3 linked regions of the Rhodospirillum rubrum ATCC 11170 genome follow. Each later gene encodes a partner of the first gene's protein in a complex. Links are inferred from orthologs where the notes say so. Each region holds a gene or a part of one and is shown on either strand. Other genes may lie near its edges.

What was found.
Region 2: the proteins of RRU_RS11140 (region 1) and eno are in contact, whole or in part, in a solved structure (PDB 2FYM), measured with the Escherichia coli proteins. The link is inferred for Rhodospirillum rubrum ATCC 11170 from one-to-one orthologs.
Region 3: the proteins of RRU_RS11140 (region 1) and pnp are in contact, whole or in part, in a cryo-EM structure (PDB 9QH0), measured with the Escherichia coli proteins. The link is inferred for Rhodospirillum rubrum ATCC 11170 from one-to-one orthologs.

Annotation. Positions count from the first base shown.
Region 1 is NC_007643.1:2,495,333-2,499,914, reverse strand. The notes cover bases 883-4,107. They hold RRU_RS11140 (ribonuclease E/G), read right to left. Parts: upstream 3,753-4,107; coding sequence 1,083-3,752; downstream 883-1,082. Other genes in these bases: RRU_RS11145 (hypothetical protein), read right to left, coding at 883-900. In the rest of the region: RRU_RS11150 (hypothetical protein), read left to right, coding at 35-292; more of RRU_RS11145, read right to left, coding at 502-882; RRU_RS11135 (N-acetylmuramoyl-L-alanine amidase), read left to right, coding at 4,520-4,582. UniProt on the Escherichia coli protein: Endoribonuclease that plays a central role in RNA processing and decay. Required for the maturation of 5S and 16S rRNAs and the majority of tRNAs. Also involved in the degradation of most mRNAs.
Region 2 is NC_007643.1:2,181,394-2,185,726, forward strand. Bases 1,358-4,333 are described here. They hold eno (phosphopyruvate hydratase), read right to left. Parts: upstream 3,497-4,333; coding sequence 2,219-3,496; downstream 1,358-2,218. Other genes in these bases: RRU_RS09775 (sensor histidine kinase), read left to right, coding at 1,358-2,147; kdsA (3-deoxy-8-phosphooctulonate synthase), read right to left, coding at 3,514-4,333. In the rest of the region: magnesium/cobalt transporter CorA, read left to right, coding at 1-962; more of RRU_RS09775, read left to right, coding at 1,125-1,357. UniProt on the Escherichia coli protein: Catalyzes the reversible conversion of 2-phosphoglycerate (2-PG) into phosphoenolpyruvate (PEP). It is essential for the degradation of carbohydrates via glycolysis.
Region 3 is NC_007643.1:4,333,559-4,337,912, forward strand. The notes cover bases 840-3,836. They hold pnp (polyribonucleotide nucleotidyltransferase), read left to right. Parts: upstream 840-1,273; coding sequence 1,274-3,400; downstream 3,401-3,836. Other genes in these bases: rpsO (30S ribosomal protein S15), read left to right, coding at 840-996; RRU_RS19525 (glycerophosphodiester phosphodiesterase family protein), read left to right, coding at 3,451-3,836. In the rest of the region: tRNA pseudouridine(55) synthase TruB, read left to right, coding at 1-680; more of rpsO, read left to right, coding at 727-839; more of RRU_RS19525, read left to right, coding at 3,837-4,326. UniProt on the Escherichia coli protein: Involved in mRNA degradation. Catalyzes the phosphorolysis of single-stranded polyribonucleotides processively in the 3'- to 5'-direction. Also involved, along with RNase II, in tRNA processing.

The sequences.
Region 1 (4,582 bases):
ATAATGTCCTCGTTGATCCACGAAGGAGGATGGCATGACGCCGCGCGAAATTGAGCAAATGGTCTTTGAACTGGAAGAGGTGCGTATCGTTATCAGGGCGTCTGTCAACGCTGAGCTGGGGGATTACGAGTATTCCCGTAAGGCTGCGGGGAGCGCCTCGATAACAGAGTGGCTGCAACAACGCATTTACCCGATAATCGAGGGGTACGATGTGGTGGTTACCGATGGAACGGGGGCAATTCCCCACGGTCGCACCAAGATGGAAACTCTGCGGTCTAGTTACGGGGGGTAGATTAACGGTAAGATATGGGTTTAGAACCGACAATAGGGTGGGGCGGGAAAAAAGAGCTAAGCATATTGTATATGGTCTGAACGTATTTTTCTTACGGTGATTTTCCAGTTCTCCAAGCGCTGATCGGGGTTTTTATCCCAGATCGCAGCGAAAAGGCCCGCGCAAGCGGGCCTTTTTGCATGGGGGGCCCAAGAAGGGTGGGGGCGGGGTCAGCCGTCGATGATGGTCGGCGCCGGCAGGGCGGGCCGGGGGGCGGCTGGCGGGTTTAGGCGCAGCACCAGGGTCATCGACAGCGGCGACGCCGGGTCGGTCAGGGTCAGGCTGACCGGTTGACCCTCGGCCAGGGTCTCGGTGATCGAGCGCGCCATCTGATCGGCCGCTCGCCAAGCCTCGCCCATTGTCGGCGCCAAGCCCGGCGGCGCAGCGGGGAAAAATCCGCCAAAGGGGGATGCCCGCAAGAAGGGATTGGCCGCCAGCGCCGCCTGCCAGGGCAGCAGGGCCAGATCCATCAGCGCCGTCATGGCGGCGAACGGATCGGTGGCGTCGGTTTGGCGCGGCGGGGCGCCGCCGAAGGCGGATCCGCCGAAGGGGAAGAAGGGGAACACCATCGGGTCGTCCTCCAGGGGCCGCTCTGGCGATGCGCTCCGCCTTGGCCCTACCCGTTGAACGCTAGCTTAGATGGTCCGTTCCGTCCAGATCGGCTGTCTGCATGGGCCGTCAACTAAAAGGGGGACCGGATTGCTCCGGTCCCCCTCCGTCATCGGGTGATCGTCGGCGGGCGGCGCCGCGATCAGGACGACATCAGTTTCGACCACCAGCCAACGCGGCGGGGTTGGTCGGAAGACGGGACCGCGGCCGGCGGGGCGGCGGCGGCCGCGGGGTCGGGGGTCTTGACGACGGCGACCGGCGGCGGCGCGACGGGTGCGGTCGGCGGTTCCCCGTCGGCGGGGTCGCGGTCGATGTCCGTCTCGGCGGTCTCGACTTCGGCCTCGGCCTCGGCGATCTCGGCGGGGGTCTCGTCGAGCAACCGCTCATCGCCCAAGGGCTCAGCGAAGGGCGCCTCGGCGTCCGGGGCGTCGTCGAAGGCGGCGAGATCCGTTTCGGCGGTCGCCGGGCCGGCTTCGGCGTCGCTGGCGTCAAGGGCGATGGCGCGGTTGGTCTCGACGCCCCGATCCTTGCGGCGGGGGCGACGGCGACGCGGCGGACGGCGACCCTCGCGGCCAAGCTCATCGGTGATCGCCGCCGCAGAGTCCTCGCCGGCCGGGGCGCTGTCCGCGTCGGTCGACGAGATGATCTCGTCCTCGGCGGTCGGATCGTCGTCGATCTCGGCGCTTTCGATCGAGTCGTCATCAAGGGGCAGGGTATCGGCGGTCGAGGCCGGCACGGCGGGCTCGGGCAAGCCGTTGCCCGTGTCGTCGCGACGACCGCGACGGCCGCGGCGACGGCGGCGGCGGCGCGACTGGCCATCACGATCGCTCAGCGACCCGTCGGCCGGGTCCAACTCGTCGCCCGTGTCCTCGGCCTCGTCGCCGGTCTCACCCTCGTCATCGGCGCCCTCGTCCTCGGTCGAGTCAGCCGTGCCTTCGGGCGCGCCCTCTTCGTCGTCGACGGACGAGCCTTCGATCTCCACGCCGTCCTGATCCTTGCGGCGACGGCGGCGACGGCGGCGGCGCTTGCGGCCCTGTCCATCGGCATCGGCGCCGTTTTGGCCGTTCTCTTCGGCGAAGGCCTCGTCCTCGACGGTGCCCTCGTCCTCGTCCTCGTCTTCCAGGACCTCGGGCGCCGGCAGGGCGGCGACGGGCGCGGTCGGCGGGGGGGCGGCGGCGGGCAGGGCATCCAAGCCCTCGCGCTCGGCCTTCACCCGGTCCATGCGATAATCGGGAACGATCAGCGTGTCGTCGCCCAGCAAGAACACCTGGAAGTCATAGCGCGCCTCGATGGCGGCCAGAACGGTGCGCTTGTTGTTTAGGATGTAAAGGGCGATCGCCGTCGGCACGGTGACCGTGACCTCGCTCGAACGCCGGCGCACGCCCTCTTCCTCGATGATGCGCAGGATATGGATGGCCGTGGATTCGACCGAGCGCAGCGACCCCGAGCCATGGCAATGCGGGCAGGGCTGGAAGCTGGTTTCCATCAGGCTGGGGCGCAGCCGCTGGCGCGACATTTCAAGCAGGCCGAAATGGCTGATGCGGCCAAGCTGGATGCGGGCGCGGTCGTTGCGCAGCGCGTCCTTGACCCGGCGCTCGACATTGGCGTTGGAGCGCGGATCGTCCATATCGATGAAGTCGATGACGATCAGCCCGGACAGGTCGCGCAGGCGCAGCTGGCGGGCGATTTCGTCGGCGGCTTCCAGATTGGTCTTATAGGCGGTCTCTTCGATATTGCGCTCGCGCGTCGAGCGGCCCGAATTGACGTCGATGGCGACCAGCGCCTCGGTTTGGTTGATGACCAGATAGCCGCCCGAGCGCAACTGGGCGATCGGCGAATGCATGGCATCCATCTGGCTTTCCACCTGATAGCGGTGGAAAAGCGGCATGATCTCGTCTTTGTAGGGCTGGACCTTCTTGGCGTGCGAAGGCGTCAGCATCTTCATGAAATCCTTGGCGGTGCGGTAACCGGCATCGCCTTCGACCAGGATTTCCTCGATGTCGCGGGAATAGATATCGCGGATGGCGCGCTTGATCAGGCTGCCTTCCTCGTGGATCAGGCAAGGGGCGCGCGAGGCCAGCGTCGTCTGCCGGATGGAATCCCAGGTGCGCAGCAGATAGTCATGGTCGCGGCGGATTTCGGCCCGCGACCGCTCGCTGCCCGCCGTGCGCAAGATGACGGCGCTGCCCTTGGGGCCGATCAATTCGCCCATGATCGACTTCAAGCGCTTGCGATCGGTGGCGCTGGTGATCTTGCGCGAAACGCCGCCGCCGCGCGTGGTATTGGGCATGAACACGCAATAGCGCCCGGCCAGCGACAGATAGGTGGTCAGAGCCGCGCCCTTGTTGCCGCGCTCCTCCTTGACGACCTGCACCAGCATGATCTGCCGGCGCTTGATCACCTCTTGGATCTTATAGCTGCGGCTGACCCGCGATTTGGCGCGCGGAGCGGGGGCCGAGTCTTCGGCTTCATCGCCGCCCAGGGTCTCGACGCTGTCGGCCTCGTCATCGTCATCGGCGGCGGCTTCAAGCGCCTCCTCGGCGATCAGCTTTTCGCGGTCGGCGACGGGGATCTGGTAATAGTCCGGGTGGATCTCGTTGAAGGCCAGGAAGCCATGGCGATTGCCGCCGTATTCGACGAAAGCGGCCTGGAGCGAGGGTTCGACGCGGACGACTTTGGCGAGGTAGATGTTTCCCTTAAGCTGTTTCTTCGTTGAAGTCTCGACGTCAAACTCGTCGAGACGGGTACCGTCCAGAACCACGACCCGCGTTTCTTCGGGGTGGTTCGCATCGATAAGCATGCGCTTGGTCATTCGGAAGGATACTCCGCGAGGCCGGTCCACCAGGGCTTTTCGCCACGGGTGGCCGGTCGATCAGATGGGATCGGCGGGCCTTCTTGATGCCGGAGGGCTGGCGTACGAACGCTGACCAAGGGCGTAGGCAATAAGATCGCGCCACCGCCGCACCGACCGGATGATCCGATCCTGGAGCAGCGGGCATCCCCCGCGGAACGCGGGAGCCTACTTGGTTTCGTTCACACCAAACCCGGATTGTCATTTTCCAGGGTGCCTAGCCCGTCCGGCACGGGGGAAGCCCGGCCGGGAACGGATGTGTTGCGTTACAATACCGGTTGATGGGCCCGGGCACGTCGACGTCTATATCCGACGTCCGCGCGCTTCCTGTTCCGGCCAGATCGCGGTTCCGCCGATAAGCCGGCGGTCCTTCGCGTCGCCCCGGCCCCCGTTGCCGGCGTAGACCGCCAGCCCTGGGCCAGACCCTTCAACGGAATCTCGTTCATCAAGATACAGTCGGGCCACCCCTTCCACAACCTTCTTTCTTTCCGGTCGGATTTTCCCGCCGCTTCGCCGATAAGGCGAGAGCCAGGGCGCGCGGAGGGTGTGGCCCTGGTGCACCCAATTTTAATTATCCATGGTAAATCATAGGGTAATCGCGGCTTCTTAGATCGAAATCTTGTCAATTGGGCCGCTGTCCCCTATACCTGTGGTGGGACTTTCAAACCATGGAACGATACGTGGGCCGAGGGACGACACCGCCGATGGCGCGCCGCAAAGCAACCGGAGTGAGCCGACGCAGCCTGCTGGCGGGAACCCCGTTCGTCGCCGCCGCCTTGCTGGCGCCCCGG
Region 2 (4,333 bases), 310 kb from region 1 along the record:
CCGAGGAAAACGGCCGGCTACGGCGCCTGCCAGTGCCACTCGATGAAACCGAACGGGTTATTTGGTACGACCTTTTCTGCCCCACCCCGCGCGAGGCCGCCCAGGTCGCCTCGGTGCTCGGCATCGAGATCCCGACGCGCGAGGAGATGGAGGAGATCGAGATTTCAAGCCGGCTTTATCAGGAAGACGACGCGATCTTCATGACCGCCACCTTGCTCTCGCGCACCGATACCGATCAGCCCCAATCCTCGCCCGTCACCTTCATTCTGGCCGGCGCCCGGCTGGTCACCATTCGCTACGAGGAACCCCGGGCCTTCCAGGCTTTCCCGACGCGGGCCGAAAAAGCCGGGCTCGGCTGTTTCAGCGGCGAAAAGACCCTGCTCGCCCTGCTCGAGGCCGTCGTCGACCGCCTGGCCGATGTCCTTGAACGCGACGCCCGGGAAATCGACCGCCTGTCGCAAAGCATCTTTTCCCACGACTCGTCGGGATCACGGGATTCGCGCGACAAGGACTTCCAGAAGATCCTGAAACTGATCGGCCGCAAGGGCGATCTGACCAGCGACATCCGCGAAAGCATGGTCAGCCTGCAACGGGTTTTCGTCTATCTCACCCAGATCGCCACCGAACGCAAAACCGGCAAGGACAGCCGGACCCGCTTGCGCACCCTCCACCGCGACGCCCAGTCGCTGACCGATCACGCCACCTTCTTGTCGAGCAAGATCACTTTCCTGCTTGATGCGACGCTGGGCATGATCAATATCGAACAGAACGCCATCATCAAACTCTTCTCGGTGGTCGCCGTCATCTTCCTGCCGCCAACCCTGGTCGCCAGCATTTATGGAATGAATTTCCGCTATATGCCCGAACTTGAATGGCCTTTCGGCTATCCTCTGGCCATCGCCCTGATGCTCGCCTCGGCCATCATTCCTTACCGGTTGTTCAAACGATGGGGTTGGCTCTGAGGAACGACACCCTGCCTTTTGATCTAGCTTTCGCCTAGCCAGTAGACCTTTCTTCCACGATACTAACGTCGATTCCATCAAGACCGGCGGGGCTTGCGTCCCCGTCGCGACGGAAGCCGGGAGATCAGGGATCAGAGGTGGGGAATGGAGGGCGCAGAGGCCATGAGACCGCGGCAACGGTGGATTCCCGTGGTCGTCTTCCTCACCTTATCGGTCGTTCTGACCGCCGGCTTGGTGAGCGTTGATGCGTTCGATCTGTTTTATGATTTTTCGCGCGCCCACGAGAGCTGGGAAGCCGACGAAATCGCCCTGGCGCTGTTTGCGGCGATCTTCGGCGGTTTCATCGCCTTCTTTTTTGAAGTCTGGAGGGTCAACCGCTCGTTGACACTGAGTCTGGCCGCCCTTGAGGAGGCCAAGCGCGAGGCCGAGACGGCGCGCCACGAGGCCGAGGCGGCCCATGCCGCCAAAAACCACTTCCTATCCCACCTCAATCAGGAACTGCGCACGCCGCTCAACGCCATCTCGGGGTATGCCGAGAAAATCGCCCAATTGGCCGAGACCCGCCCGCTTCCCGAGCAGGTCACCCAGGGCGTCGGCCAAATCCGCCGGGCCAGCGACGAGTTGCGCCAGTTGATCGACGAGTTGCTCGACCTGTCGGCGGTGGGCGACGGCACGCTGAGCCTGGATTTGCGCCCGGTCGACATCCTCGGCTTTTTCGCCCTCTGCGCCCGCGACCTGCAAACCCTGTTTTCGCGCCGCCATTCCACCCTCGACCTTGATCTGGCGGGCATCGGTGGCAAGGCGATGATCGACGAGGCGCGCTTGAAGCAGATCCTTTATGCGGTTCTGATCAGCGCCATTCGCCAGACCCCGGAAGGGGTGGTCGACCTCAGCGCCTCGACCACCGATCAGCCAAGCCCAGGCCTGTCGAAAAGCCAAAGGGAACCGCGCGTTCTCCACGTCACCGTCACCAGCGATTCCCTCAGCCGCTCGCTCACCCGCATCGCCGATCCCTTCGCCCCTTTTCAAAGCGGCGGCGACGAGTCCATGGGGATCGGCTTGGGGTTGACGCTCAGCCGCTCGCTCGCCCAACGCATGGGCGGCGATCTTGTCGTCGCCCGGGTCAGCGGCGGCCGCAACGGCTATCACATCCGCATCCCCTTGCCGCCGGCCGTCGACGGATAAAAAAGGCCGCCATCCCAAGGGAACGGCGGCCCGTTTTTTGTCCAATCAGGCCAACAACGGCCGAAGACCGATTAACCGCGCAGGATGCTGGCGCCGGCGTAGACGGCCACGGGGCCCAGTTCTTCTTCGATGCGGATCAACTGGTTGTATTTCGCCAGACGATCGGAGCGCGACAGCGATCCGGTCTTGATCTGGCCGCAGTTGGTGGCCACGGCGATATCGGCGATGGTGGAATCCTCGGTCTCGCCCGAGCGATGCGACAGCACCGAGGTATAGCCGGCCTTATGGGCCATCTCGACGGCTTCCAGGGTTTCCGACAGGGTGCCGATCTGGTTGACCTTGACCAGGATGGAATTGGCCACGCCCTTGCGGATGCCTTCGGCCAGACGCAGCGGGTTGGTCACGAACAGATCGTCGCCGACCAGCTGAACCTTGGCGCCAAGCTCGGCGGTCAGCAGCGACCAGCCCGCCCAATCGTCCTCGGCGCAGCCGTCCTCGATCGACAGGATCGGGTAGCGCTTGCACAGCTCGGCGTAGTACTTGACCATGCCTTCGGCATCGAGCGTCTTGCCTTCGCCGGCCAGCACGTATTTGCCGTCCTTGTAGAATTCGCTCGAGGCGGCGTCGAGGGCGAGAACGATGTCCTCTCCGGCCTTGTAGCCGGCGGCCTCGATCGCCTTGACGATGAAGGCCAGGGCCTCGTCGGCGCTGGCGAGATTGGGGGCGAAGCCGCCCTCGTCGCCGACATTGGTGTTGTGGCCGGCGTCCTTCAGCTTCTTCTTCAAGGCATGGAAGACTTCGGCGCCCATGCGCACCGCGTCGGCCACCGTCGGCGCCGAAACGGGCATGATCATGAATTCCTGGACGTCGATGGGGTTATCGGCGTGCTGGCCACCGTTGATGATGTTCATCATCGGCACCGGCAGGATGTGCGAGCGCGCGCCGCCGATATAGCGATAGAGCGGCAGCTCGGCTTCCTCGGCGGCGGCCTTGGCGCAGGCCAGCGAGACGCCGAGGATGGCGTTGGCGCCCAGGCGGGCCTTGTTGGGGGTACCATCGAGATCAATCATCGCCTGATCGATCAGCAACTGGTCGGTGGCGTCCAGACCCGAAAGGGCGCTGAACAACTCGCCGTTGACGGCCTCGACGGCCTTGAGAACCCCCTTGCCCGCGTAACGCGTCTTGTCGCCATCGCGCAGTTCGACGGCCTCATGCGCGCCGGTCGAGGCACCCGACGGAACGGCAGCCCGTCCGAAGGCGCCGCTATCGAGCAGCACATCGACTTCGACGGTGGGATTGCCGCGGGAGTCCAGAATCTCGCGGGCGTGGATATCGATAATCTCGGCCACGACGGTCTCTCCTGATATCAGAGGGTTACAGGGTATTTTTTGGCAAAGGCATCAAGATCGCGCAAGACCGCGATCAGCGCGGGCATGGCATCAAGCGCGATCATATTGGGCCCATCCGATGGCGCGTGATCGGGATCGGCATGGGTTTCCAGGAAAACCCCGGCCACGCCGACGGCCAGGGCGGCACGGGCGATGACGGGGGCGAATTCGCGCTGCCCGCCCGAAGAGCCCCCCTGCCCGCCCGGCTGCTGCACCGAATGAGTGGCATCGATGATGATCGGGCAGCCGGTGTCGCGCGCCATGATCGGCAAGGAGCGCATATCGGTGACCAGCGTATTATAGCCAAACGACGCGCCGCGCTCGGTGAGCAGCACGCGCTCGTTGCCCGCCGACATCACCTTGTTGGCGACGTTCTTCATATCCCAGGGGGCGAGGAACTGGCCCTTCTTGACATTGATCACCCGGCCCGTCGCCGCCGCCGCCAGCAGCAGATCGGTCTGGCGGCAGAGGAAGGCCGGGATCTGCAAGACATCGACGGCTTCGGCCACCGGCGCGCATTGACCGGCGTCGTGAACGTCGGTCAGCACCGGGCAGCCCAGGGTCTCGCGGATCTCAGCGAAGATCGGCAGGGCCTTCTCCATCCCCACGCCGCGCTGGCCCGACAGGCTGGTGCGATTGGCCTTGTCAAACGAGGTCTTGTAGATGAACGGCACGCCCAGATCGGCGCAGAGGGCGACGAGGATCGAGGCGGTTTCCAGGGCGTGCTCGCGGCTCTCCATCTGACAGGGACCGGCGATCAGCACCATGGGCAGATCATTACCAAACGTGACGGGGCCA
Region 3 (4,354 bases), 1.8 Mb from region 1 along the record:
AAGCCCGCGATACCGACGATCGCGAAGGCAAGGTCATCGACACCAGCGATGTCCGTCCCGATGCCCAGGCGATCACCGCCATGCTGGCGCGCTTCACCGGCGAGATCGAACAGGTGCCGCCGATCTATTCGGCCGTCAAGGTCGAGGGGCGGCGCTCCTATGATCTGGCGCGCGCCGATCAGGCCGTGGAATTGAAGTCGCGCAAGATCCTGATCAAGGATCTGACGCTTCTCGAGACCTCGACCCCGGATTTTGGCCATTTCCGCATCGTTTCGGGCAAGGGCGCCTATATGCGCTCGCTGGCCCGCGACCTGGCCTTGGCCCTGGGAACGGTCGGCCATGTCGTCGCCCTGCGTCGTCTCGCATGCGGTCCGTTCACCGCCGAAACGGCGATTTCTCTGGATATGGTAGACGCCCTCGGGCATGATGCGCCCCATTCTGAAAGCCTGCTTCCCATCGAGGCCGCGCTGGCCGACATCCCGGCCGTGCCTTTGACGGAAGCGGAGGCCCGTCGCCTGTCCCAAGGACAGCCCGTGTCCCTCTTGCATCTGGCAAGCCGGACCCCCCTGAACGGACTCGCCCAAGGCGAAACCGTTCAGGCGCTGCTCAATGGAAAACTGGTGGCTTTGGCAAAAATCGTAGAGGGCGAAATCCGCCCCTTGCGCGTCGTCAACCTCTAGGCCGATCCCCACGCGGGACGGCGCTGGAAACAAGGAGATCATACCGATGTCGATCACGCCCGAGCGCAAGCAGGAAATGATCAAGGATTACGCCACGAAGGAAGGCGATACCGGCTCTCCCGAGGTGCAGGTCGCCATTCTGACCGAGCGGATCACCAACCTCACCGAGCACTTCAAGATCCACAAGAAGGACAACCACTCCCGTCGTGGTCTCCTGATGATGGTCAGCCAGCGCCGCCGTCTGCTCGATTACCTCAAGGGCAAGAACGTGAAGCGCTACGAAGATTTGATCGGACGCCTCGGCATCCGTAAGTAAGTCGGGTCACCGGGCAGGACGTCAAGGCGTCGCTGCCCGGTTTTCCATTCAGGCCCGGCATCACGGTGATTGCGGAGCACGGATGGCAAACGGTCGGAACCGCCCGGACTGGCGGGGCGATCCGTTGGCGTTGCGGCACGAAGCGCACGCGACGATGCAGGCATCGAGGACCCAGGGGGTCTCCGGCCGCCGTGGCATACGGAAGGCTTTCCTTCCGAATCCCCCGGCGGCTGGCGCAATCCGGCGGCGATGGATACGAAAAAGGATGAAGAAACGCATGTCTCTGTTCAACGTGTTCCGCAAGGAAATCGAATGGGGCGGGCGCAAGCTGGTCCTCGAGACCGGGCGCATCGCCCGTCAGGCCGATGGCGCGGTGATGGCCAGCCTGGGCGACACCACGGTGCTGTGCACCGCCGTCGGCGCGAAGACGAAGTCGAAGTTCGATTTCTTTCCGCTGACCGTGAACTACCAGGAAAAGACGTTCGCCGCCGGTAAGATCCCGGGCGGTTTCTTCAAGCGCGAGGGTCGTCCGAGCGAGAAGGAAACCCTGGTTTCCCGCCTGATCGACCGGCCGATCCGGCCGCTGTTCGTTCATGGCTACAAGAACGAAACCCAGCTGGTTTGCACCGTTCTGTGCCACGACCTTGAAAACAACCCCGATATCGTCGCCATCGTCGGCGCCTCGGCGGCTTTGACCCTGTCGGGCCTGCCCTTCCTCGGCCCCATCGGCGCCGCCCGCGTCGGTCTGATCGACGGCGCCTTCGTGCTGAACCCGACCCGTGATCAGATGGCCGACTCGGTCCTCGATCTGGTGGTCGCGGGCACCCGCGAAGGCGTGCTGATGGTCGAATCCGAGGCCCACGAGCTGTCCGAGCAGCAGATGCTCGACGCGGTGATGTTCGGCCACGAGGGCTATCAGCCCGTCATCGACGCCATCATCGCCCTGGCCGAACAGTGCGCCCGCGAGCCCCGCGCCATCGAGCCGCCGGCCCCCGAGGCCGAGGCCGTGGCCGCCAAGGTTCGTGAAGTCGGCGAAGCCGGTCTGCGCGACGCCTATAAAGAAGCCGACAAGATGGTCCGCCACGACAAGGTGGATGCCGTCCGCGACGCCGTGACCGCCGCCTTCGCCGGCGACGACGCCGCCCTCGCCCTGGCCGGCGCCGCCTTCAAGGATCTGGAGAAGGACATCGTCCGCGGCTCCATCCTTGATACCGGCCTGCGCATCGACGGTCGCGACACCAAGACCGTGCGCCCGATCGAAATCTATCCGGGCATCCTGCCGCGCGCCCATGGTTCGGCGCTGTTCACCCGGGGCGAGACCCAGGCGCTGGTCACCACCACGCTCGGCACCGGCCAGGATGAGCAGATCATCGACGCCCTGGAAGGCGAATACCGCGAAAACTTCATGCTGCACTACAACTTCCCCCCCTATTCGGTGGGCGAGGCCGGGCGCATGGGGTCTCCGGGCCGTCGTGAAATCGGTCATGGCAAGCTGGCTTGGCGCGCCATCCATCCGATGATGCCGGCCAAGGACGCCTTCCCCTACACCGTCCGCGTCGTCTCCGAGATCACCGAGTCGAACGGTTCGTCGTCGATGGCCACCGTCTGCGGCACCTCGCTCGCCCTGATGGATGCCGGCGTGCCGCTCAAGAACGCCGTGGCCGGTATCGCCATGGGCCTGATCAAGGAAGACGAGCGCTTCGCCGTGCTCTCCGACATCCTGGGCGACGAGGATCACCTCGGCGACATGGACTTCAAGGTGGCCGGTACCGCCAATGGTATCACCAGCTTGCAGATGGACATCAAGATCACCTCGATCACCAAGGAGATCATGAATGTCGCGCTCAACCAGGCGAAGGACGGGCGCATCCATATCCTGGGCGAGATGACCAAGGCCCTGGGCAACGCCCGGTCGGACGTGTCCGATTTCGCGCCGCGCATCACCACCATCAAGGTGCCGCCGCAGAAGGTTCGCGAGGTCATCGGTTCGGGCGGCAAGGTCATCCGCGAGATCACCGAAGTCACCGGCACCAAGATCGATATCGAAGACGACGGCACGATCAAGATCGCCTCGGCCGATGCCGAAGCGACCCAGCGCGCCGTCGATTGGATCAAGGGCATCGTCGCCGAGCCCGAGATTGGCGTGGTCTACACCGGCAAGGTGGTCAAGATCATGGACTTCGGCGCCTTCGTGAACTTCCTCGGCACCCGCGACGGTCTCGTCCATATTTCCGAGCTGTCCCAGGACCGGGTCAAGAAGGTCGGCGATGTGGTCAATGTCGGCGATCAGGTGAAGGTGAAGTGCGTCGGCTTTGACGATCGCGGCAAGATCAAGCTGTCGATGAAGCAGGTCGATCAGGTCACCGGCGCCGATTTGTCGACGCAGGCCCCCGCGGAAGAGTAACAACCCGACCGACGCGCGGAGAAGGCGTGTCCGGCCTTAAGGGAAAGACCATGTCCGACCGCTCTCAGACCGATCGTCCCGGTCTTTCTGGGACTCCTTCTCCCGCCTCTGGTGGCATCGCCTACCCCCCTGTGCCCGACCGTCTGATCGGGCACAGGGGAGCCGCCGCTTCGGCGCCGGAAAACACCCTGGCCAGTTTCCAGGCCGCCGCGGCGGCCGGAGCGCGCTGGGTTGAATTCGACGTCAAGCTGACGGCCGAAGGCGTGCCGATCGTCCTTCATGACGACACGCTTGATCGTACGACCAACGGGCAGGGGCCGGTTGCCGCCCTCTGTCTGGCCGATCTCAAGGACCTCGACGCCGGAAGCTGGTTTTCAGCCGACTTCGCCGGAGAACGGGTGCCGACCCTGGCGGAAACCCTCGACACCCTTGCGGTGCTCGGGCTGGGAGCCAATATCGAACTCAAGCCCTGCCCCGGACGGACCGCCGAAACGGCGCGGGCCGCCCTGGCCGTCGCCCAAAGGCGCTGGCCCCAGGCCGCGCCGCCCTTGGTGATTTCCAGTTTCGATCTGGACGCCTTGGCCGAAGCGGCGGCGATCGCCGCCCAGGGGGTGATGACGCCCTGGCCGCGCGCCCTGCTGGCCGATGCCGCCGATGGCTGGACCGCCGCCCTGTTGATCGAACGCGCCCGCGCTCTTGGCTGCGTCGGCGTTCATTTGGACGATGCGCTCGCCTCGGCCGAAACGCTGGAAACCCTGCGGGCGGCGGGCCTGCGCCGCGCCGTCTGGACGGTGAATGACCGGTCGCGCGCCCTGGCCTTGTGGGAACAAGGTGCGGATGCCATTATTACCGACCGACCGGCAAGTTTGCTGGATAAAGGGGACAAAAAGGCAGGGGACGATCCCGTGGGACCGACGGGCCGGTGATGCCGGCGCGGTGCGGAGTGCGGAGATT